DNA from 2 places in the Chengkuizengella sp. SCS-71B genome. Region 2 is predicted to be linked to the other one. Evidence: predicted binding sites of a transcription regulator. Region 2 holds the regulator's gene; the other holds the start of a gene.
The links. The regulator LexA, encoded in region 2, represses DNA repair genes until DNA is damaged. The targets are predictions, from matches to a motif close to CGAACATATGTTCG.
Positions count from the first base shown of each region.

Region 1: recN (DNA repair protein RecN) is a predicted target of LexA. The motif match lies at 2,020-2,033, and genes of this name have one in related genera.

Region 1 is NZ_JAZHSH010000001.1:1,480,038-1,492,671, reverse strand. Features, by position in the region: gene spoIVB (SpoIVB peptidase) at 1-91, opposite strand, end outside; gene recN (DNA repair protein RecN) at 175-1,884, opposite strand; gene ahrC (transcriptional regulator AhrC/ArgR) at 2,114-2,563, opposite strand; gene VQL36_RS07305 (hypothetical protein) at 2,615-3,061, opposite strand; gene VQL36_RS07300 (TlyA family RNA methyltransferase) at 3,208-4,041, opposite strand; gene dxs (1-deoxy-D-xylulose-5-phosphate synthase) at 4,083-5,981, opposite strand; gene VQL36_RS07290 (hypothetical protein) at 5,962-6,588, opposite strand; gene VQL36_RS07285 (polyprenyl synthetase family protein) at 7,473-8,375, opposite strand; gene xseB (exodeoxyribonuclease VII small subunit) at 8,372-8,626, opposite strand; gene xseA (exodeoxyribonuclease VII large subunit) at 8,626-9,975, opposite strand; gene folD (bifunctional methylenetetrahydrofolate dehydrogenase/methenyltetrahydrofolate cyclohydrolase FolD) at 10,009-10,857, opposite strand; gene nusB (transcription antitermination factor NusB) at 10,900-11,355, opposite strand; gene VQL36_RS07260 (DUF2273 domain-containing protein) at 11,507-11,734, opposite strand; gene amaP (alkaline shock response membrane anchor protein AmaP) at 11,750-12,283, opposite strand; gene VQL36_RS07250 (Asp23/Gls24 family envelope stress response protein) at 12,401-12,634, opposite strand, start outside.
Region 2 is NZ_JAZHSH010000001.1:1,810,580-1,823,213, reverse strand. Features, by position in the region: gene VQL36_RS09010 (ABC-F family ATP-binding cassette domain-containing protein) at 72-1,697, opposite strand; gene abc-f (ribosomal protection-like ABC-F family protein) at 1,771-3,333, opposite strand; gene VQL36_RS09000 (HAD family hydrolase) at 3,528-4,334, opposite strand; gene VQL36_RS08995 (aldo/keto reductase) at 4,422-5,417, opposite strand; gene VQL36_RS08990 (DUF896 domain-containing protein) at 5,605-5,775, opposite strand; gene pyrH (UMP kinase) at 6,066-6,797, shown strand; gene VQL36_RS08980 (GNAT family N-acetyltransferase) at 7,106-7,642, shown strand; gene VQL36_RS08975 (winged helix-turn-helix domain-containing protein) at 7,997-9,208, opposite strand; gene VQL36_RS08970 (LysM peptidoglycan-binding domain-containing protein) at 9,283-9,660, opposite strand; gene lexA (transcriptional repressor LexA) at 9,828-10,451, shown strand; gene VQL36_RS08960 (hypothetical protein) at 10,753-10,908, shown strand; gene VQL36_RS08955 (hypothetical protein) at 11,080-11,367, opposite strand; gene VQL36_RS08950 (hypothetical protein) at 11,920-12,123, shown strand; gene VQL36_RS08945 (hypothetical protein) at 12,319-12,634, opposite strand, start outside.

The DNA.
Region 1 (12,634 bases), 330 kb from region 2:
GAAATGATGCATAACTTTGAAATGGAGAAGATAAACCAAAGATACAAATGAAGAAAACGAGCAGAAGTCCAATCAATCTTTTTACGAACAAAAAATCACGCTCCCTTATCCTCCTTCGCTTGACGAGTAGGATCGCCAATTGCGTACCTATAAGTTATCCTCAGCGTAGTTCTTTTATAATTGTAAATGATTCCTCTGTTCCTTTTTCTTATCGGCCATGACAAGCATTTCTTTGGCATGATGTTCCGTTGTTTTTGTCACTTCAACACCACCAAGCATTCGTGCCATTTCATTGATTCGTTTTCCTTCATGTAAATGACTTACATGGGTAAAGGTTCTATCATTTTCAATGAATTTACGAATTAGATAATGTACATCCGCCATACAGGCAACTTGAGGTAAATGAGTAATGGAAAAGACTTGACACTTCGTTGACAACATCGACATTTTTTCGGCTATTGCTTGAGCAGCCCGTCCACTTACACCTGTATCTACTTCATCAAATATTAATACTGGAATTCTATCCATTTTTGAAAAAATGGTTTTTAAAGCAAGCATAATACGTGACATTTCTCCACCAGAAGCTATTTTATGTAATGGTCTTAATGGTTCTCCTGGATTTGGTGAAATCATAAATTCAATACGATCCCATCCTTCTTTAGTAAAATGATTTAAATCATTAGAAATATGTACATCAAACCTAGTTTTTTCCATCTGTAAGTCACGTAACTCCAATTCAATTTTTTTTGATAATTGATCGGAGATTTTTCTTCTTTTGTCAGATAATTGTTTAGCTGATTTCCTCAACTCGTGTAAAATAATTTCTTTTTCTTTTTCGAGCTCCTGAATTTTATCATCTTTATTTTCCATTTGCTCAAGTTCAGATTTTATTTTTTCTACGTAATTCAAAATTTCTTCTAAACTTTCCCCATACTTCCTTTTTAAGGATGATATCAATGCAAGTCTTTGTTCAATTTCATCAAGACGAGAAGGATTAAATTCTATACTCTCCCGATATTCCCTCAAACCAAATGATGAATCTTCTATTTGATAATATGCAGATTGTATTTGTTCTAATAAAGGTTGTAACACTTTTTGATCATAGTGAGATATTTGCTCAATATTTGAAACAGCTTTTCCTATAGAATCTAGTGTTTGTTCTGTTCCATATAGGAGTTGATAAGCCTTATTAATTCCATCATACATTTTTTCTGCATTAGCTAGCTTGTGCTTTTCTTCTATTAAAAATTCATCTTCTCCAATTTTTAACTGTGCTTTTTCAATTTCGTCTATTTGAAAAGAATATAGATCTTTCATTTGCAACAGTTGCTTGTCTGATTCTTGTAGTTGCCTCAGCTCAGTTTGAATCATTGTATATCTCTTATAAATAGATTGATATTTAGTTTTTAAATTCTTAATTTTTTCATCACCAAATAAATCCAACCACAATAAATGTTGATCAACATTTAAAAGTGATTGGTGTTCATGTTGTCCATGGATATTAATTAAACATTCCCCTATTTCACGAAGCATAGATAAATTGACTAAAATACCGTTTACCCTTGATGAGCTTTTTCCTTGAGCTGTAATTTCTCTACGAATGATTAAGTTTTCAGTTTCATCAATTTCAATACCAAATTTAATGAGTACATTTATTACTGGATGATCTTTCTCCAGTTGAAATAAGCATTCAATCTCTGTTTTTTGAGAACCATGTCTAACAAATTCAGATGATCCTCTGCCACCAATAATCAAACTTAATGCGTCAATAATCATTGACTTTCCAGCGCCTGTTTCACCTGTGAAAACATGAAATCCATTTAGAAATTGGATGTTTGCTTCTTCAATTACAGCCAAGTTACGAATAGAGCATTCAATTAGCATATTTATCTACTTAGTCAAAACGAGATTATTTAATATATCAACAAACTTAAGATGATTTTGTATAATACATTTTCAGTTTAATATTAAAATCAGTTTTGACAAGTTTAACCTCCCATCTTGTCCTGTTTTACGATACGAACGTTTGTTTGAATACATTGTACCATACATATGTTCCCTTTAAAAGAACGGATGAGAAATTAGTAAGTTGTAAATATTAAGTTTTCAAAATTTAGGATAACATAGCTATAAGCTTTTTCTTTACCTCTATACTTTGCTCTTTTGTTCTACAAATAATTAGGATCGTATCATCACCACAAATACAGCCAAGTATTTCGTTCCATTCTAAATTGTCTAATAAAGAGCCTATAGCATTCGCAGTTCCAGGCAGACATTTCATCACTAGTAAATTATCTGCAGCATCAATATGAAGAAAATTATCAACTAATGATCTTTTTAATTTATGAATCGGATTAAATTTTTTCTCTACAGGAATTGCATATTTATACCTACCATCGTTTAAAGGGACTTTAATTAGATGAAGCTCCTTAATATCTCTTGATACAGTCGCTTGAGTTACGTTGAACCCTGCTTCTTTTAATGAGGATACTAATTCCTCCTGTGTTTCAATATCATGGTTTGTTATTAACTCTCTAATCTTTATCAACCTTTGTCCTTTCATAACTTCCTCCTAAAAATTAAGTAAATATATGTTAATTTTTTTCTTATTTTGTTACCACTGAAAAATAATTTTTTTAATGGTATTGTTTGATAAGTCTACGTAGATAATACCTTCAATTTTATCATACAAAATCGCATAATTAAAAAAATGATCTCTAATCGAGCTCCCTGCTTTCCAATTTATTTCTTGACGATGCTTAGCAAGTAACACAATATAATCTTTATTATCTTTTGTAGCGATATAATCAATATAAAATCGGCTTGAAAAATCTGCCCCATCCATATTAATTTGAATAGGTACAACTAATTTACCAGCAATAACATCGTAGCCATACCTTTCTAGAATTGATATCGCCTTTCCTTTTGGTTCACTAGCCTCATGAAGTGGAATATTGGATCTCATTGCTGTTTTGAACCATTTCCTAACCAGAAAGAAGAACCAAACTAAAACACTAATAACAATGAGTAATAATACCAATAAATCCTTTTCATGCGGCATCATATCACCTCGAACATTAATATTCGAGATAAGACATCAATTTCCTGCCAAAATAAACATATTTCATCCTGAGATGAACTAGATGGCATCACCTTGAATGTAAGCATTTACACAATTTGTAAGTCAAAAACCACCTATAGTGATCTTTAACTGGATAATTCTTTAGCTTGATTAAGAACTTCATCAATTAATTTTGAAAAGTGATGAGATTGAACAGTACTCCTATTTGATTCATTTGAAGTATTCCAACATGCTAAAAATTCTATGTTTCCTTCTCCACCTTTAATGGGAGAATAGGTTAAACCTTGTAAATATAGATCTAATTCTTGAGCCATTTTTAAAACAGTGTGTAATACTTCTCTATGAATTTGAGGATCTTTAATAACTCCAGATTTCCCAACCTTATCACGTCCTGCTTCAAACTGGGGTTTGACTAGCGCTACAATTGTTCCCTTTTCATCTAATATTTCCTTTAATGTTGGTAAAATCAACCTTAAAGAAATAAAACTAACATCAATCGAAGCAAAAGTAGGTATTGGACCTTGTAAGTCCTCTTTTTTGACATAACGAAAATTAGTACGTTCCATTACTTTTACCTGAGGAGATTTACGTAGTGACCAATCGAGTTGATTATATCCTACATCAATTGCATATACATAAGATGCCCCATTTTGCAATGCACAATCAGTAAAACCACCTGTCGATGCTCCAATATCTAAAACAACACTTCCATTCAATTGGAGATCGAAAGCATAAATTGCTTTTTCAAGCTTCAACCCCCCTCTGCTAACGTAAGGGTGCAAATTTCCTTTTATTCGAATTTGGGTAGTATTTCTTGGTATTTTAGTACCCGCTTTTTCAATCCGTTCTTCATTAACGAAAACAAGACCCGCCATTATAGCAGCCTTAGCCTTCTCTCTGCTATCGAAATGCCCTAATTCAGTTAATAATATATCAATTCGTTCTTTATCTGCTTGCATTTTACACCAAGATCCTTTAAAGAGATTATAAGTAGTTAAACCTATGTGTTTACTTCACTTTTTTGATTACAAAGATGCTTTACATTTTCAATAATTTTATCAACTGTTAATCCAATTTCTTTACGCTGAAATTTAACACTGCCGTGTTCAACAAAATAATCTGGATAACCCATTTGTTTAATCCTCATATGGTAAATCTCTTCTTCAGCATAAAATTCTAAAATAGCACTTCCAAGTCCACCCTTAATTGAACCTTCCTCTAGTGTGATCAATGCTTTTCTCTCATTAGCCAAGCATTGTAGCATAGAATGATCTAAAGGTTTCACAAATCTGGCATTGATGACCTCTAATTGGATATTTTCTTTTGCTAATTCATCAGCTGCTTCTTCTGCCAGTTTTACCATAGGTCCTACAGCTAAAACAGAAACTTGATTTCCATCTCTAACTACTTCCCAAGAACCAATAGGTAACGCTTTTTTCTCTCTATCCATTTCAACGCCAATTCCTGCTCCACGTGGATAACGAAAAGCAATAGGCCCTTCATTATAATCTACTGCAGTTTTTACCATATGCTGGAGTTCATTCTCATCCTTCGGCACCATAATTACAATATTAGGAATATGATTTAGATAAGCTAGATCATAAGCTCCCTGATGAGTTTCCCCGTCATCACCAACTAAACCAGCACGGTCAATTGCAAAAACGACGTTTAAATTTTGTCTGCATACATCATGAACAAGCTGATCATACGCTCTTTGTAAGAACGTGGAGTATACTGCAAATACAGGTTTCATCCCTAAATCAGCTAACCCAGCACACATAGTAGTTGCATGTTGTTCTGCAATACCCACATCAATCATACGATCAGGAAAATGATGCGCAAATTTATTAAGAGCAGTTCCGCTAGGCATTGCGGCAGTTACACCAACAATTCTTTCATTTTGTTTAGCTAAATCGATTAGAGCATTTGAGAATACATTTGAATAGCTAGGAATTGTTTTTGCTTTTTTTTGTTTTTCATCCTGATCAGATTCTAATTTATACGGCCCTACACCATGCCATTTATGGGAATCAATTTCAGCAGGTGAGTAACCCTTTCCCTTTACAGTCACAACATGTACAAGGACTGGACCATCAATTTTATCTGCTTGTTTAAAAGCTTGTAACAGCAGTTCTATATTATGTCCATCAATAGGTCCGATATAATTAAAGCCCAATTCCTCAAATAAAACACCTGAAACAATTAAATATTTCATGCTGTCCTTTAGACGCTCTACAGACTTAGCTAATGTACCGCCTACTTTTGGAATTTTTTTAAGTAATTGCTGGGCTTCTTCTTTCGCTTTTAAATAATGCTTATCTGCTCTAATTTTGCTTAAATAGTTATGAATCGCTCCAACATTAGGTGCTATCGACATCTCGTTATCATTTAAAACAACAATCATCTTTTTCTTTTCATGTCCAATGTGATTTAAAGCTTCGAGAGCCATTCCTCCTGTCATTGCACCATCACCAATCAAAGCAATGACATTGTTCTTTTCTCCCTTTAAATCACGCGCTAAGGTCATGCCCATCGCTGCAGATAATGAAGTACTGCTATGTCCTGCCTCCCAAACATCATGTTCACTTTCAGAACGTTTAATATATCCACATAGACCTTTATATTGCCTAAGTGTATCAAACTCATCTTTCCTGCCAGTTAATATTTTATGCACATAGGATTGATGGCCTACATCAAAGATAAGTTTATCCTTAGGACTTTCAAACAAATAGTGTAATACTAACGTTAATTCCACTACACCTAAGTTTGGTGCAAGATGCCCTCCTGTAACAGAAAGTTTTTGAATTAAAAACTCTCTGATTTGCTGTGCTAATTCTTCTAACTCTTCTATAGAGAAATTTTTTATATCATTGGGATGATTAATTTGATCGAGTTGCACGTTTTTTTCCTCTCTTTCCGTGATTCGACTTATTCTTTTTCCCATTAAAAATAATAATGCCAAACTGATGCTCTAGGAAATAAAAAATTTTTCCTACATAAAGAATAAGTTGCGTTGAAAAATGAATCGCAATTGATTTTCCCATTGCTTTTCCTCCGACTGTTAAAGCCGAAACGACACCAGCGAAAACTACGGTTACAATCGTATGTAAAAGTGGATTCGTATCTGCGCTGCCAATAAGTTTTAAAATAACTAAACCACTTGCTACTCCACTGATAACTCCTGACATATCACCTATCACATCGTTACAAAAACTTGAAAATCGATCTGCATTTCTTACAATTCGAATTCCCTGTTTGGCCCCTTTTACTTTTTCCGATGCCATGGCATGAAATGGTGTTTCTATTGCAGCAGCTGAGGCTAATCCAATCATATCAAAAAATATACCAATCAGAATAATAACAAAAACAGTTAACATTCCTAATCCCCATGTAACTCCTTCTAATACCGTAGTGGCTACAATCGAAAAAATACAAGCAAATATAAATGTTATAATGGAAATTCCTATACTCCATCTTATTGAACTTCTATATGAAAATTTTTTCATTAATAATTATAACTCCCTAAAGAAAGAAAATCACCTATTTGGTGACCTTTCGAAGATGTAATCGAATTCTTCTTTAATTTTTATTTTCTTATAATAATTTATCAATTCATAAAAAGAGTGGTAACTTCATGAGTAAACGCTGCGGCTTAGGTCCAGTTGGTTTTCCCATGCAAGACACCTTTTCGTTGCCGTAAAAGGCGGTTTCCCTTTATGCTTACATTGATGTCGTCACCGAACACCTGACTAGATTACCACTTAGTCCACACTATAATCCTCAAGAAGTCTCTTGTAAACTGAACAGTCTAGGAGTTTTCCTCAACAACCATAATTCATTTCTTAGCCTCTTTTGCAAAGTAGATTTCATATAGCATCCAGCAGTTATTTTTTTGGCCTGAAAAAATAACTGCCTACCATCTATAATTCCACTAGTTCACTCAAGGCAGGCTACGCTGCATACAAGTCACTCTATATTTTATAATCAATATAAGACTATAAGAACAAGTTAGACTCGCAAGTACAGGTTCATACCCCAAGCCGTAGCTATTCGCACGGTGTCGCCTAACCACGAACTTGGGCCTCCGCGGAAGCCGGGTCAACGCCCACATGCCATTGTGGATCGCCCAACAACCTTAACTTCCAGCATCAACCCCAGACTGGGCTTCTGAAGCCAACACCAGAAACTTCATTGATGTGCCCTTTGGCGAATTTTTAGGCCCGCCTTCAGAAAAGCTTGGCTGACTAGAATACTGCACCACTCAGTTATTAACAATATATATTATAGCATATGAAAAAAGTAAAGCTCAATGAAATGTCATTCCAAATTTACCATTTCAATGATTAATTACATTTTCATACCGTTCATAAATAGGAAAACACTCATATTATTAGTGTTCCCTCTGCATTAGAAAATCTGCTATTTCAAGTAAACGATTCGGATTTGGAAAATTTGCTTCTGCAATATCATGTTTAGCTTCTTCAGTTAATTCTTTAACTTTTTCAACACATGCTTCTAATCCGATAAGATAAGGATAAGTTACCTTATTAGCGTTCTCATCACTTAAAACAGGCTTGCCTAGTTTTTGCTCGTCCCCTATAATATCTAAAATATCATCTTGAATCTGAAATGCTAGTCCGATTTTATATCCAAAACTTGCTAAAGCTTTAAGCTGTTCATCATTGGCTCCAGCAATATGACCTCCTGCACGTAATGAATACACTATTAAATCGCCTGTTTTATGAATATGTATTTTCTCCAATTGATGGATATTTGTAATTCCCTGTTCTCCATCAATATCATCTACTTGACCACCTACCATACCTCTTGGTCCGGCATATGCTGATAATTCTTCAACAAGATTTAGAATTTTTTCAGCTGGCACTTCTTTCATCCGTAGTGAGTTGGATATAACGTAAAAAGCATGAGTTAACAATGCGTCTCCCGCTAATACTGCCATAGCCTCACCATAAACTTTATGATTAGTTAATTTCCCACGTCTATAATCATCATCATCCATTGCAGGCAAATCATCATGGATAAGTGAATAAGTATGAATCATCTCAATAGCTGCAGCAGCTGGTAAAATTGAACGTATGGACCCATTTAATGCTTCTAAAGCAGCAATTGTTAAAATAGGGCGCAATCTTTTTCCCCCAGCAAACAAGGAATAACTCATCGCCTCTTCTAAACGTTTTGGAATATACCAATCTTTTGGGAAAATATGCTTTAATTCTTTTTCAACTTCTTGTCCATAATAATTAATGAATTCTGTAATTGTATTTAATTTCAATCCATATCACCTTGATTATCATCATTCAAAGGATGAAAGTCTTTTTTTTGTCCGTCCTCACTAATTAACATTTCAATTTTTTGCTCAACCTGTTCTAATTTTTGACTACAATAACTGGAAAGCTTTACTCCCTCTTGAAATAATTCAATCGCTTTTTCTAACGGCACATCTTCCCTCTCTAATGCGCTTACAACGTTTTCAAGGTTTTCCATTGCCTCCTCAAAATTTAGTTTCTTACTCTTATCTTCCATTATGTCTCCTCCTCTACCTTTTTAACCTGACAATCTAATTTTCCATCTTTTAATTTCACTTGAATCTTTTGATCTATTTGAATTTGTTCAACAGATTTAACAATTTTTTCATCTTCGTTGTATACTAAGCTATACCCCCTATCCATAACCTTTAATGGACTTAATGCATCTAATTGGCGTACATTAGATGAAAGTTTTAGCTTTTGATTTTTTATATAAACCATAATAATATGATTCAATCGATGTTGAATATTTTTCAATCTTTGATTAGAATAATCAAGCTTATTTTTTAAATTCAATGTGGAAAGCCCTGCTTCAACTTTATATAACTTCTCCCTAGTGTATCGCATACGATTCAACATATTAAAAATCAGTTGATCCTTCAAACGATCTAAATGTTCGGTCGGTTGTACTAGTTGCTTTTGGGGGGATCGTAAATAGGAAGAACGTTTCAATTGTTCTAACTTCTCTGCCTTTTTTTGTAGGTGGTAAAACACCGCTTTGTTTAACCTTTGTTTTAAATGCTCTAAATGATTTTTAATTTCTAATTGATGAGAAACTGCTAACTCTGCAGCAGCTGTTGGCGTAGCAGCACGAACATCTGCAACAAAATCAGCTATCGTATAATCTGTTTCATGACCTACAGCTGAAATGATAGGTATTTTTGATTCAAAAATACTTCTTGCAACAACTTCTTCATTAAATGCCCATAGCTCTTCGAGGGAGCCACCGCCTCGACCTACAATAATGACTTCCACTTCTTCGTGTTTATTTAATACTTCGATCCCTTTTTTAATAGAAGGAACCGCATTTTTACCTTGGACGGAAACAGGATATAAAAGGATAGATACCATACGATTTCTACGTTGAATTGTAGTCACGATATCTCTTACTGCTGCGCCAGTAGATGATGTTACTACACCTACTGTTTTTGCGTAACGAGGAAGTGTTTTTTTCATATCACTTAAAAATAAACCTTCTTTTTCTAGCTTTTGTTTTAGTTGCTCAAAAGCTAGATATAGGCTTCCTATTCCATCAGGTTGCATTTGATTAACATACAATTGATATTGTCCGTCTCTCTCATACAAAGATATATTACCCCTTGCTAACACTTTCGTTCCGTTACGTGGAATAAAAGGAATTCTCTGATTATGAGAAGCAAACATAACGCACTTTACTCTACTGTACTTATCCTTTAAAGTGAAGTACATATGACCACTTGAATGATGTATAAAATTTGAAATCTCACCACGTATCCAAATGTTTTGTAATGAGGGTTCAAACTCCAATTTATTTTTAATAAATTTGGTTAATTCATTTACTGAATATATCAACTGATTATCTTTCATAGTGACACCATCTTCTTATATTAGTACTTTTCTTTATGTTGATTTAGATGCTGCTTCCAGTGTATTTTTAATTAACATGGTAATCGTCATTGGTCCTACACCACCTGGAACAGGTGTAATAAACCCTGCTACTTCCTTCACTTTATCAAAATCAACATCTCCACAAAGTTTTCCATTGTCCATTCGATTGATACCAACATCAATTACGACAGCACCTTCTTTAATACAATCTGACCCAATCATTTTGGGTATTCCCGTTGCTACAACCAAAATATCTGCTTGTTTGGCTATTGATGCTATATCCTTTGTTTTTGAATGACATATACTCACTGTTGCATTTTCCCTAAGAAGTAACATAGAAACAGGTTTTCCTACAATATTACTCCTGCCTATCACAACAGCATGCTTACCGGCAATTTCAATTCCTTCTCTTTTTATCATTTCTATTACTCCTGCAGGAGTACAAGGTAATAAACTGTCATCACCAATTAATAAATTCCCTACGTTGATTGGATGAAAACCATCAACATCTTTTTCCACAGCAATGGCATCAATGACTGCTTTTTCTGAGATATGTTTTGGTAGTGGCAGCTGAACTAATATACCATGAATATCTGTATGTACATTTAACTTGCGAATAAGTAGTACTAATTCTTTCTCAGTAGTTGTTTCAGGCAGTTTATGTACTTCAGAATAAATTCCTAGTTGATCACAAGCTTTAGCTTTTCGACCCACATAAACTTCAGAAGCAGGGTCGTCCCCAACTAAAACAACTGCCAAACCAGGCTGTATATTTTTTGATTTCAGCAGTTCAACTTCACTTTTCAGTTCTTCACGAATGATTTTCGATAAATCTGTCCCATTAATCAATTTTGCAGTCATCGTTCTTCTCCCTCTTATATCTTTTTATAGTTTAGTTTTCTTTTAAAATGAGTGTATTTTTGCTTTTATAACGTTAAATTCTTTGATCATTTTACCTAATACACCATTTATAAATTTACCCGATTCTTCAGTTCCAAAATATTTTGATAGCTCAATCGCTTCATTTACAATCACTTTAGGTGGCGTATCTTTTAAATAAAACATCTCATAAATAGCTAATCGAAGTATTTGGATGTCTACTCTTGAAAGCCGTTCTATTTTCCACCCTTTTAAATAGTCATTAATGAGGAAATCAATGTTTGTTTTGTTATGAAATGTACCATCTATTAACTCTTGAATGAATTGTAAGTCTTCAGGTTTTATTTTATTGATATTATCATTTTCCGCATCGTCCTGTCCTGTGATAACGGAATCTATTGCTGAAGTTGACGTCACTTCATTAAGTTCCATTTGGTACAAACATTGTATAATGATTTCCCGTGCCTGTCTTCGTTTCATTTTATTCCTCCATTTGATAGCTCAATCTATTGATGTATGTATTTCTGATGTATGTATTTCTGATCTCTATACTATAGTATACGTTTTTTGTACAAACAACAAACAAAAAGCCCCATAATTTCTTATAGGGATTTAAATCTAAGGGCTGCATTTATCGATAACGATCTAAAAATCTTAACAATCGTAACTTTACTTTTGTATAAATTTCCATACTTTCTTTTGAATCCACTTTTCTACCGATATAAAAACCAATAAGAACAATAAGTGCAAACATAAATGTATCCCAAAAACCTACAATTAAATATATAATACCAAAAAAAATTCCAATCATTACCCCTATCAATTTTCCTGGGTGCCGTTCCCATAAATCTTTCCACATCGGGAGCTCCCCCCTTTACTCTACTCTACTTTTGAAAGTATTAGATTGAAAGATATTAACTACTAAAACAGAAACATTAGAAACAGGGATTCCTGTTACATCTTCAATGTAATCATTCACATTTTGTTGGATTTCTTCAGTTAGCTTTGGAATAGCAGTTTCACCATCAACATAAGTTTTTATTTTCACTTCAATTCCTGATTGGCTTGCCGTGATTTTTGCTTTTGTATCTTTAGTTCCTTTTACTCTAGCAGCAGCTTTTAATGCAACCTGCTCTATCGTCTCCATTGAAATTTTTATATCACCATAATCGTTTCGTTGATCTATGCTGGGTTTTGTAGCAGAATTGGAACGTAAAGTAATATATATAAAACGAATGCTAATGAGCACAACAACAGCAACAATGACATAGAATATTATTTCTTGCACATCATTTAGATAAGGTAGATTAATATCACCTGTTTGAAGCATCTGAATAACAACAAATAAAGAAACTACAGTAACAAAAATACTGTATAGAAATAATAACAATCGATCAAAGATTTTCAAGATAGATCAAACTCCTTTCTCAATGCAACTGAAATTTCTTCTACATATGTAGTTTATTTTAAAATGAAACCCCCTGCTAATGTGAGGGGGTCTTATTGTCATTTATGATCATCGAAATTATTTTACGCGTTGTGGTTTAATTTCTTCAATTTCATTTTTAACTTTTTCTTCCTGAGTAATATGCACATCATGAATATGTACATTTACTTCTACAACTTGAAGTCCAGTCATTGATTCAATTGCATTTTTTACGTTTTGCTGAATTTCTTGAGAAACATCCGGTATTCTAAATCCATATTCAACAATAATAGATACATCAACCGCTGCTTCTTTTTCACCTACCTCTACCTT
Region 2 (12,634 bases):
TAAAAAAGGTGTTTAGAAGTCATACTTTCTTCTAAACACCTTACCTTAAAGAGTTTGTTATAAAGTACAGATTAACCTGTTGTTACGCTGTACATCTTTTCACGTAAACCTTGAACTTCAGAGCTTTCCAAATACTCATCATAACTCATTTGTTTATCTATTAACCCATTAGGTGTAATTTCTACAATACGATTTGCTATAGTTTGAATAAATTGATGGTCATGTGATACAAACAACATAGTACCATCAAATTGAACAAGACCATTATTCAGGGCTGTAATGGATTCTAAGTCAAGATGATTGGTAGGTTCATCTAATATTAAAACATTTGCTGCACTAAGCATCATCTTAGATAACATGCAACGTACCTTCTCTCCCCCAGAAAGAACATTGCATTTTTTCAATGCTTCTTCACCAGAGAATAACATTCTTCCTAAAAACCCGCGAATAAATGATTCATCTTGATCCTTGGAATATTGGCGTAGCCAATCCACTAAATTTAAATCTACATCAAAATATTCCGAGTTATCTTTTGGAAAATAGGCTTGAGAAGTAGTAACTCCCCAAGTATAAGAACCGTCAGTTGGTTCAATTTCACCCATTAATGTTTTAAATAATGTTGTTTTTGGTATTCCATTGGGTCCTACAAAAGCGATTTTATCCCCTTTATTTACAACAAGGTTCATTTTATTTAATATCAAATCACTTTCCTGAGAAACTGTTAGGTCTTCGATAAATAATAACTGTTTGCCAGCTTCTCTTTCAGATTTAAAGTTGATGAATGGATATTTTCGATTCGATGGTTTAATATCTTCTAGTTTTAATTTTTCTAATTGCTTGCTACGGGATGTTGCTTGTTTAGATTTTGAAGCGTTGGCACTAAATCGAGCAATAAATGCTTCTAGTTCTTTTCGTTTTTCTTCTGTCTTTTTATTTTTCTCCTGCATTAGTTTTAAAGCTAATTGGCTTGATTCATACCAAAAATCATAATTACCAACATATAACTCTATTTTCCCAAAATCAATATCTGCGATGTGTGTACACACTTGATTTAAAAAGTGGCGATCATGGGAAACAACAATAACTGTACCATCAAACTTCGCTAAAAAATTTTCTAGCCATTGAATGGACTCTAAATTTAAATGGTTAGTTGGCTCATCCAATAATAAAATGTTGGGATTACCAAACAAAGCTTGCGCTAGTAAGACACGGACTTTATCGTTTCCGCTTAGTTCTGACATTTTTAGATCATGAAGATCTTTAGAAATACCTAGCCCTATCAATAATTCACCTGCATCGGCTTCAGCTTGCCAACCATCCAATTCTGCAAACTCTCCTTCAAGTTCTGCTGCACGCATGCCATCTTCATCTGAAAAATCAGGCTTCGCATAAATAGCATCTTTCTCCACCATGATATTATAAAGTTTACTATGACCCATAATAACGGTTTTTAACACTTCATACTCGTCATATTCATAATGGTTCTGTTTTAAAACAGCAAGTCTTTCTCCTGGAGTAATATTGATTGTACCTTTATTAGCTTCAAGTTCCCCTGATAAAATCTTTAAAAAAGTAGACTTTCCAGCTCCATTAGCACCAATCAAACCATAACAATTTCCTGGAGTAAACTTTATGTTCACATCTTCAAATAAAGCTCGTTTACCATATCGAAGAGATATATTATTTGCTGAAATCATTGTTATTACCCTACCTTCTAAATTTTCATATGAAAAGACTCATTAAATTTTGTAACTACATATATAAGATGAATTATATTTTAAGAGAAGAATTTTGCGCCCATTCCTCCACATTCCAAACCTTCGTAACCCAATCTTCATAAAATTCAGGTTCATGACAAACAAGCACGATCGTTCCTTGATATTCCTTTAAAGCACGTTTCAATTCTTCCTTAGCAACGACATCCAGATGGTTCGTTGGCTCATCAAAAGCAATCCAATTGCTTTCTCTCATTAATAATTTACATAAACGTACTTTAGCTTGTTCTCCACCACTTAATTTATTTAACGGTCTGGAAATATGCTCATTCTTCAAACCGCAACGAGCCAATACACCCCGTACTTCATTCTGGTTCATATTAGGAAACTCATTCCAAACATCATCAATAGGAGTTAGATGACCTGCTTTTGCTTCTTGTTCAAAATAAGCAGGGATAAGAAAATCTCCTTGATGAGTTTTCCCGCCATAAGGTTTAATAAGTCCTAACATTGTTTTTAAAAGAGTGGATTTTCCTACACCGTTACAGCCAACAATGGCAATCTTATCCTTACGTTCTATCAGCATGTTCATTTCAGGTAGTAATGGTCTATCATACCCAATTTGCATTCCTTCAGCTTCAAAAACAATTTTCCCACTTGCCCGTCCTTCTTTAAACACAAAAGTGGGCTTCATTGCAACTTCAGGACGATCTATTCTTTCAAGTCGATTCAATTGTTTTTGTCTACTTTTTGCTCTTCCAGATGTAGAGTACCTTGCTTTATTTCGTTGAATAAAATCCTCTTGTTTTTTAATGAATTCCTGCTGTTTTTCATAAGCATCAATATGTTGGTTTTTATTTAAATCAGCCATTTGTAAAAACTTTTCATAATTAGCAGTATATCTTGTTAGTTTTGTAAATTCCAAATGATAGATCACGCCCACTACTTTATTCATAAACTCCGTATCATGAGAAATGAGCATAAATGCTGATGGATATTCACGTAAATAATTCGTTAACCAATCTATGTGTTCTGTATCCAAATAGTTTGTAGGTTCATCTAATAATAGTACAGTGGGTTGCTCTAACAGTAACTTTGCCAACAAGACTTTTGTCCTCTGTCCACCACTTAATTCAGAAACATCACGATCCAATCCAATGGCGGCTAATCCTAAACCATTTGCCATTTCTTCAACTTTATTATCCAATAAATAAAATCCACTGTTTTCTAAACGATCCTGAATCTCACCCATTTCTTCTAATAGCTGCTCCAATCTTTCTGGTGAAGCCTCAGCCATCTCCCCTGTGATTTCATTCAACTTTCTTTCTTCTTCCAATAAAGGTAAAAAAGCATCTTTAAGCACTTCTCTCATTGTTTTCCCAGGTGTTAATTTTGTATGCTGATCTAAGTATCCATAATTCACCTTAGGTGTCCACTCTACTTTACCTGTATCTTTTAAAACTTGTCCTGTTAATATGTTCATCAATGTAGATTTTCCGACTCCATTTGCTCCTACAAGCCCAACATGTTCACCTGGCAGTAATCTAAATGACACATTTTTAAATAAAACCCGATCTCCAAACGTATGACTTAAATCTTCTACAGTTAAAAGACTCACGATATTCTAACTCCTAACTTAATAAAATTACATCTATATTAAATGTATACGTATCAATAATATCCTAAGCAAACAATTTATTATAACATATATCGATGATGGATAAGTGAATTAAATAAAGAAATACGCCATACAACTAACAGAGTCAGGTGTATGGCGAGGTTTGTTTAATTGATATAAACATCATTAATTGTTTAAGAGGATACTTTAGTATTAATGGATTGGATAATGCCATGCAATTCATTTAATTCTTTAATTTCAAAGTCAGGTTTAATTTCACCTGAAGATTTTATGTTATTACGATTAATCCATACACATCTCATCCCTACGCTAAGAGCACCTTTAATGTCAGTGTTAAGGTTATCTCCTACCATGATCCCTTCATGTGGTTCAATTCCCAAAAGCTTCATTGCATGTTCAAATATAGCAGGTGATGGTTTTCCTTGACCAAAACTACCAGATATCATCACTTGATCCATATATGGCATTAATTTTGGCATAGCAGCTAATTTTTCATTTTGAATATCTGGAGATCCGTTCGTTAATAACATCAGCTTATATTTTTCCTTTAATTTATCTATTGTAGGATATGTCTCATCATATACATAAGATCTTGATCTTCTTTCACTTGGGAATAATTCACTTAGTGTTTGACCTAATTGAAGGTCATCAATTCCCATCACTTTTAATCCTCTTGTCCAAGCTTCTTTACGATACTCAGGTGCTATTTTTTTTAATAGACTGAAATGTTCATTTTCATCGTTAAAATTTCCCCATAAAGCTTCAAAAGGATTGATACCAATATTCTTACTGAATTCAAACGTTTCAAACGTTTCATACAAGGCCCTAGCTTCTTGACGAACAGCCTCCTCTAATTTCACAGGGTCTATACGGTAATGTTGTTCCACTGATTGACAAGTAACCTCAAAAGCTTCTTTTACACAACGTTCATCCCAAAGCAAGGTATCATCTAGATCAAAAATAATGGCTTTAATACTCATGTTCTCACTCATTTCCAGTAAAATATTTAATTTATAATGAATTAAAAATTGCTTTTATTATTCAAGCTAGCTATATATTTAAATGTTTTAAACGTTAAGTGTTCGTTTAAACTTGTTTATAAATCGGTTTGGATATTCATCAGGAAGAGCACTGACCTCATCAAGTTTATTCCATTCCTCTGTGGTTAAATTCCACTCTAACGTTCCCATATTTTCTTCAAATTGATCTAATGTATTTGCACCCAAAATGGGTGAAGTGATGCCCTTTTTATCAAGCAGCCAATTTAAAGCTACTTGTGAAGGAGTTACTCCCCTCTGCTCACCAATTTCCATTACAGTATTGAGTATCTCCCAATTTTTTTCAGTATTTCGATTTTCCCAAGAAGATTCGCCCATTGCTTTATGAAGTCTTCCCTCAGTAGGTTGTACACCTTTAGAATATTTTCCTGATAAAAAACCACTTCCAATTGCAGCCCAAGGCATTACACCAACATTTTCTTCAATACACAAAGGTAAAACTTCTCGATCCATTTCTCTGCTTACAAGACTATATTGAGGCTGAATGGATATATATCTAACAAATTTATTAAAATCACTATAACATAAGGATTTCATTAATTGCCACGCTAAAAAATTGGAACATCCTATGTACCTTACTTTACCAGAACTTACTATGTCATCTAAAGCCCTTAACGTTTCTTCTACAGGTGTGAACTCATCCCATACATGTACTTGGTATAGATCGATATAATCTGTATTTAATCGTTTTAAACTAGCTTCAACACCATCCATAACGTGTTTTCGAGATAATCCTGCACTATTCAAATCTTTGCCTGTCTGGAATCTTACTTTAGTTGCCAACACCACTTCAGAACGTCGATCTTTAATGGCTTTACCAACAATTTCTTCAGATTTTCCTTGTACATATACATCTGCAGTATCTAAAAAATTCCCCCCTCTATCTAAAAAACGGTGTATCATATCAATCGAATCTTTTTCACTCGTTGTATTCCCGAAAGTCATTGTACCTAAACATAATTTGGAAACAGCTAAACCACTTTTCCCGAGTATACGATGTTCCATACTTGTCCTCCTCTGTATAACAATGAATATTTATTCATTTTTTTAACTATTTTATCGCAAACCTGGTGATATGAAAAGAACAAGATCTACAGTCGATCTTGTTCTAACATATAAAAAATTTATGTTACAGAGAATGAGTTACTCTGTTGTAAGTTATATAGTATAGAAATTGAATATTTTTTTTAGTTTATTCATCAACAATTTCTATATTATCTAATTGTGCTCTAAAGTTTTTCCTAAAGGATTTTAAATATTCCTGACGTAACTTTTTCTGTTCTTCAACCTCTTGTGCATTCAAGCCAACTGTTTTCTTCTTTCTAGCTAACTCATTAATTCTGTTGATTTGATCGTTGTTCATAACGTTTAATCCTCCTTATCTACCCCATTACTTTGACATTTCAAAAAAAAATTGTCAAGTAACTTTATTGATCAATGATTATAACAGAAAAAAAGCTTGACCATTCCTTACTATTTATATAAACTAACAAACAGAATATTTTGAATGCAGATGATAGGTGGGGCTGAATATGAGGTTATTTTTATTTAAGAATAAAACAATAATTATCGCTTTTTCTTCTCCATCTTATAAAAAAAGAACTAAAGATTGTTAACGATCTTTAGTTCTTTTTTTATATTATTGAAGGAGTGATGAATTTGTATAAACGAGTATTAGTAAAATTAAGCGGTGGAGCACTTGCAGATCAGAATGGAAATAATTTTGGACCAGATCGTTTAGAACATATAGTTAATGAAATACTAGCTATTTCAGAAAATGGAATTGAAGTATGTATCGTTGTTGGTGGTGGGAACATATTCAGAGGAAATTTGGCTTCTGCATGGGGAATAGATAAAGTAGAAGCAGACAATATTGGTACGCTAGGAACAATAATCAATAGTTTAATGTTAAGAGGTGTATTAAAGAGCAAAACTAAAAAAGAAGTCCGTGTTATGACCTCTATTCCAATTACAGCTGTAGCAGAGCCTTTTATTCGTTTAAAAGCGATTCAACATCTCAAAAAAGGGTATATAGTTATTTTTGGAGGAGGAAATGGACAACCTTTTGTCACTACTGATTATCCAAGTGTGCAACGTGCAGTTGAAACGAATTGTGATGCCATATTAGTTGCTAAGCAAGGCGTAGATGGGGTTTTTACTTGCGACCCGAATCTTAACAAAGAGGCACGAATGTACAGAAACTTAAACTACAACGATATAATTACAAATAATATAAAAGTTATGGATCAATCTGCTTTATTATTAGCAAGAGATCATAAGCTCCCAGTTCATGTATTTAATTTTGATAAACATGAAGCAATGAAAAAAATATGTGAAGGACAGCATATAGGAACTTCAATCAATGAAGACGTTACTAAATTTTAATATATAATGAACATATGTGAATTCATCATAAAAATCCAATTTCTAGGGATTCATTCACCCAGATGTTGGACTTGATCAATTCAATTGTTTCTAATAAGGTGTATCGTTTAATATACTCAAATATAAGATGTTGCAGCATAGTTGAAAATTGTTAATAAGTTAATGTTGTTTAATCGAAAGTGAGAGTGTTAAAATGGCTTTTAAAGAAGAAGAAAAAGAAGTTCTGAGTATACAGACAACAATACCCTAAAACTATAAAATTTAATAAAAAATCAGATTTCTACTTTAAGTATTGGAGGAATGCTAACATGAATACTCATTTCATCAAATTAACTGAACCTAATAAAAACCTTGTAGATGTGTTTAATCGCTGGGCAAACGATCCTACTTTAATCCCGTTGACTCGTCCTAACCAAATCAAGTCAGAATTAGAATATCAGCAAACAATTACTAAAGAAAACTTATTTCAACGATTAGAACATGAACAGATCTACCTAATATATCTGGATGATCAGTTAATCGGCGAAATGAACTACATGGTCGATCCGAGACATCTGTACAAAAAAGAGCCAGGAACTGCCTGGATAGGGATTACGATTGGTGAGCCCGAAGGCCGTGGTAAAGGAATTGGATATGTGGCGATAAAATATTTAGAGGATCAAATTATGAAAAAAGGTCTTAAACGTATTGAATTAGGAGTATTTGAATTTAATGAACAGGCACTGAAACTGTATCAGAAACTGGATTACAAGGAAATTGGGCATGTTAATAATTTCACCTATTGGCAAGGTAAAATGTGGAATGATATCCGCATGGAGAAGTATTTAAGAGTCAACCCAAACTAAATTCACCAGAATTCTTTAGAGCACTTTTTCCAAACTAAAACTAAAGTAATTTGGTATTCAGCAAAATGTCAAGCAGAAAAATCTGGCTGAACTAATATTACGATATGGCGCAATTGCTGAACATACAGGCAAAAAATGATCAAACTTTATAAAAATTGTTCTGGAATAATATATTATGAATCTGTTTTAATCTTTTTAAAAACAGATTCTTTTAAATACGTAAAACCAACGCTATTTGACATATTTTTGATCAAATTTAAGAATAACCTACACCTATACAGCGTCCCTAAGTGTGGGCGGTGTAAAAAATAATCTTTTAATCATCATAGACACTTGAATATTCTATAAGTATAATTATTTTTCATCAACTAACCATCCTAAATTTTTTTCTTCAATTAAATTAGAATCTGCAAGTATTTGTTCTACACCCAAATAACGTATAAATCTCTCAAAACACGTCTTTAAATCAGACTTTAATTGTTCTGAAACCTTAAACCCAGATTCCCACCACCAATTTTTAATCATTAAAACTTTATTCTTTTTATCTTTAACTGGTTCAAACCTTGCTATAAAGCGATCATTATGTAAAATTGGCAGAACATAATAACCATATCTTCGTTCCTCTATAGGTTTATAGACTTCCCAAATATATTCGAAATCAAAAAGTTCCTTAATTAACTTTCGATCCCATATCAGATTATCTAGTGGCGCGATAATTGAAGCATGATTTTGACCATCATGTTTTGTTAAAAAGCTTTCGTCTGATTTTTTCATGTAAAATTTATTGGATATTCCCTGTATTGTTACTTCAATTAATTTCCCAGCTTCAATTAATCGTTGTATGGACTTTTTACGATCAGAGCTCTTAATTTCTCTAATCCCTAACCATGCATCCCCTGATCTATCCCACAACAGACCAATCGCTCCTATACGTCTTAGTACATACCAGTCTACATATTGCTCAAACGTTTTATTCGGGTCTTTCTTTATTAACAGTTTTTTCGGCAGATTTCGATCTGTAACATCGTATATTTTACGTGTTCTATCCTTATCATAAATAATTAAATCTCCTGCAAAATATAAACTTTCTAAGGCAGCTCTTGATAATCGAGTAGGTGCCCACGACCAATCAACAATTTGATTATATGATAAATCTTTCGAAGATAATGGTCCCTTTTCTTTAACTAGGCTTAACACATCCTGACTAATTGCTTGCACTTCATTTATCCTCTTTAATTGTTCTCTCTTCTTAGCTCTGAATCTTGAAAAATAAGGCCAGTCCTCCGTAAGATAAATGGACATGTTTTTATCCCATCCATCTAATAATACCCTTTCCTTGTATAACAACTCATGAAGCATACTAGTACTATAATTACGAATTCTTGATTGCAACACTAATTCTTGGTTAAAACCCACCACATTCAGTGGATCAAATTGTATGCAACCGACTCGTTGAATTAAATCGATGATTCCTTGTTTGCCCAGAAATTGATTTGAAGGTCTCAACCCTTGATATGAAATCAGAAAATGGCGTGCTTTTGCTTTTGATAATGATATTTTGTCCACAGTGAACTCCTTTTTAGATCATAATCTACTATACTAGCTATTATTGACACAATACTTCATGTCAAGTACGCCATCTATAATTCTCCAGTAGGAATCAATAAAGCTTGTCCTATAATAATATTACTATTTTCTAGATGATTTTTATTTTTAATTTTAGAAATAAAATATCGGATGTCCATCTCTCTAGGTACATAACACTTAGCAATACTCCATAGTGTATCTCCAGGTTTTACATAAATTTGTATGAATTGTTCTTCTTGCTGTTGAACCGTTTCCGTATTCTCGGATGCAAAAACATTCAAGATGGCTCCAAACATCAAACCAATTGTTACAATAACAGTTGTTATTAAAATAAAAAATACTTTTTTTCTTAATATAATTGATTTATTTTGAGCTCTTAACTGCACTGCTTTTTTTGTATCTATGGCATTACTCGTATAAATTAAATGCACATTAACTACCTCCCAAACATTTGTTCTAAACAAAGATTATCACGAACATTTGTTTGTGTCAATACTTTTTTCGAACTTATGTTTGTGCGAAATAACGTTCTGTGTTATAATACCAGCATAATACATAGATCGTTTAGTAAGGTGAAATAAATGGGGAGGGAATTAGATTGAACAAGTTATCTACCAGGCAACAATCCATATTGGAATTTATTAAAGAAGAGGTGCAAAAAAAAGGCTACCCTCCATCCGTTCGTGAAATAGGAGAAGCAGTAGGTTTAGCATCAAGTTCCACAGTACATGGCCATCTGGAAAGATTAGAAAAAAAGGGGTTTATTCGTAGAGACCCTACAAAACCACGTGCAATCGAAATATTAGATGAGGAAAGTCCTACTCCTACTATCGCTACCTCATCCATAGCACAAGTACCTTTAATAGGAAAAGTTACAGCTGGTCTTCCAATTCTTGCTACAGAAAATATAGAGGAGTACTTTCCACTTCCAAATCATTATGTTGGGGACTACAATGTTTTCATGCTTCAGATTGTTGGAGAAAGCATGATTGAGGCTGGAATTCACGATGGAGATTACGTCATCGTAAGACAACAGCAATCCGCAAATAATGGTGAAATTGTAGTAGCCATGACTGAAGATAATGAAGCAACTGTCAAGAGATTTTTTAAAGAATCAAATCACTTTAGACTACAGCCTGAAAATTCAACCATGAAGCCGATTATACTCAATGAAGTCAGTATATTAGGTAAAGTAGTGGGGTTGTTTAGAGACATTAGTTAATAAGAAACTGACCTACTTGTAATCTAAAATTTTTCAGAACGCACAAAAATAATGAAACTTCTTCCAATAACGGAGGAAGTTTTTTTATCGCTTTGAATAGATCATCATTTTTAAATCAAAATTTAATAAAGGCGTTCACACATTTTAACTAATATTGGTAAAAAAGTATAATCAAATTTAATTTTGCTTCATACATTATTAAAGTGCAAAAATTTTACATTTTATTTACAGAAAAAAAATATTTTTGCGCTATGGTTTAATTATCAAATAGAAAAATAATAAAACATGTAGGAGTGAGACAATGGATTTATTTGGGTATGGGGATTATAAATTTTCTAACATTAAAGAGAAAACTAGACATCGTTTATACGAAGAATTTGAAAAGTTAGAAAGTAAGAAATCATTATCTCCAAAAGAAACAGATTTATTTAATAGCAATTATAAGAAATATCGTTAATTTTAGCAGTCACCGAATTTAACCTATTAATAAGACCATCATATCCCATCAGGAGAAAACCTTGGCAAATGCTGAGGTTTTCTTCTTTTCATTACAAAAAAACACTGGAGTCGGTGCAGAACAACTTATCTCATTCCTACTTTTTTGTACTCTGAGTATACGTTAAAATATTCAATAAATAATTGTTATATCCACAACTTGCCACGAAGCTAAATTTTGAATTCTTATAAAAAAATCTCCATCAAATCTTCGCCTATAATTAAAATCAAAATATTTTTCTCCAGTAGTAAGTATTTCTTGAACTTTTTCACTGCCGTCCCATAATTGTAAACGAACAAATGGTTTAGATGTAATATAAACTCTATTAATTGAATCAATAAGAGGAACATCGTAATACGCACGTTGGTTTAAACTGGGACTATAAGAAACTCCTTCTGCCATTACTAACTTTTTTAACATGCCATAAATCCTCCTAAAAAAATGTAATATTAATTTACTTGTTATCATAGTAATATATTTTTTAAATTTCATAATTTTTCAATATAACCAATTTAACCCCAATAATCACATTAAAAGATAGTTATACTCGTATTTCTAAGTGTAAATATACAAATATGTATATTTACTTTTTTTAGTCCCACTACAAAACTAATTTAATGACTTGTTATGGAACATAGAATATATAGACTGCCAAAGCTGTGGGAGTCTTAACTTGCTGCATCTGTTGGAAGCAGTTTGTTTTGTAGCAGCTGGTGGGTGTTGATGTAGGTATTATAACCATTATCAACACTCAATGATTATAAAATCCGCATTTGTCTGTGTCAACATGTTATATGATTTTATATGATGAAATAAGTAATAAATGATGATGTAAGTAATACTTCAACAATCGCATACATTATGACGTACTTTATTCACAAAGGACAATATTATTATTTACTAAATCACACGCTTATTTTCATCATCCATTAGTTTATATGTAATTAAAAAATTATAATAAGGAGGAAAAATATGAGTGAACGTAAGATTGATAGAATCGCTTATATACAAGCTTTAGGAGATGATGTAAAGATTGTAACAGGAGACAAGTTTATATGTGTTCCCAAAAATACTATAATGGCACATCCCTTCAATACAAACTGGCATGTTGAAGGAGATGCAGTATTGTATACTGTTCACGGTCCTATCCATCTAAGAGGAGAAGTAGATAACTAGTAACCTTAAAATACTCCCCTTCAAGAAAAACAGAATTTTTTTTAAACCTGTCTACCTTTAGGGGAGCATAAAATCTAATTTAATACCAGGTGCAAAACATCTCTGAATATTTCAATATAGGGGTAGAACAACATCTCCATCAAGCTCAGGAAAAGAAATTCCCTAGAATGAAAAAATGTAAATTTTGTTAAAGAATTAAAGAGAAGTAAATCGTTGTCTAGTTACTTTTCCCCAGTAAGAATCTACATAAACATCTTCATCAAATTCCCAAGAAGAAAATTCTCCAATTACCTTCCTCCAAAATGTAGTTGCATATTCTGCACCCTCTATTTGTTTAACTTGCCATTTACCCTTAAAAATAGAAAATAAATGATGTGCAAACTTTCTTCCAAGGTCTTTTTTTCGACAAGAAGGAATCACATAAAATTCGCACACTTCAAAAAAATCTTCTATTGATTTTCTAACTGCGGCTAAGCCAATTGGGATCTCTTTTTCATAAAGTAAAAATCCT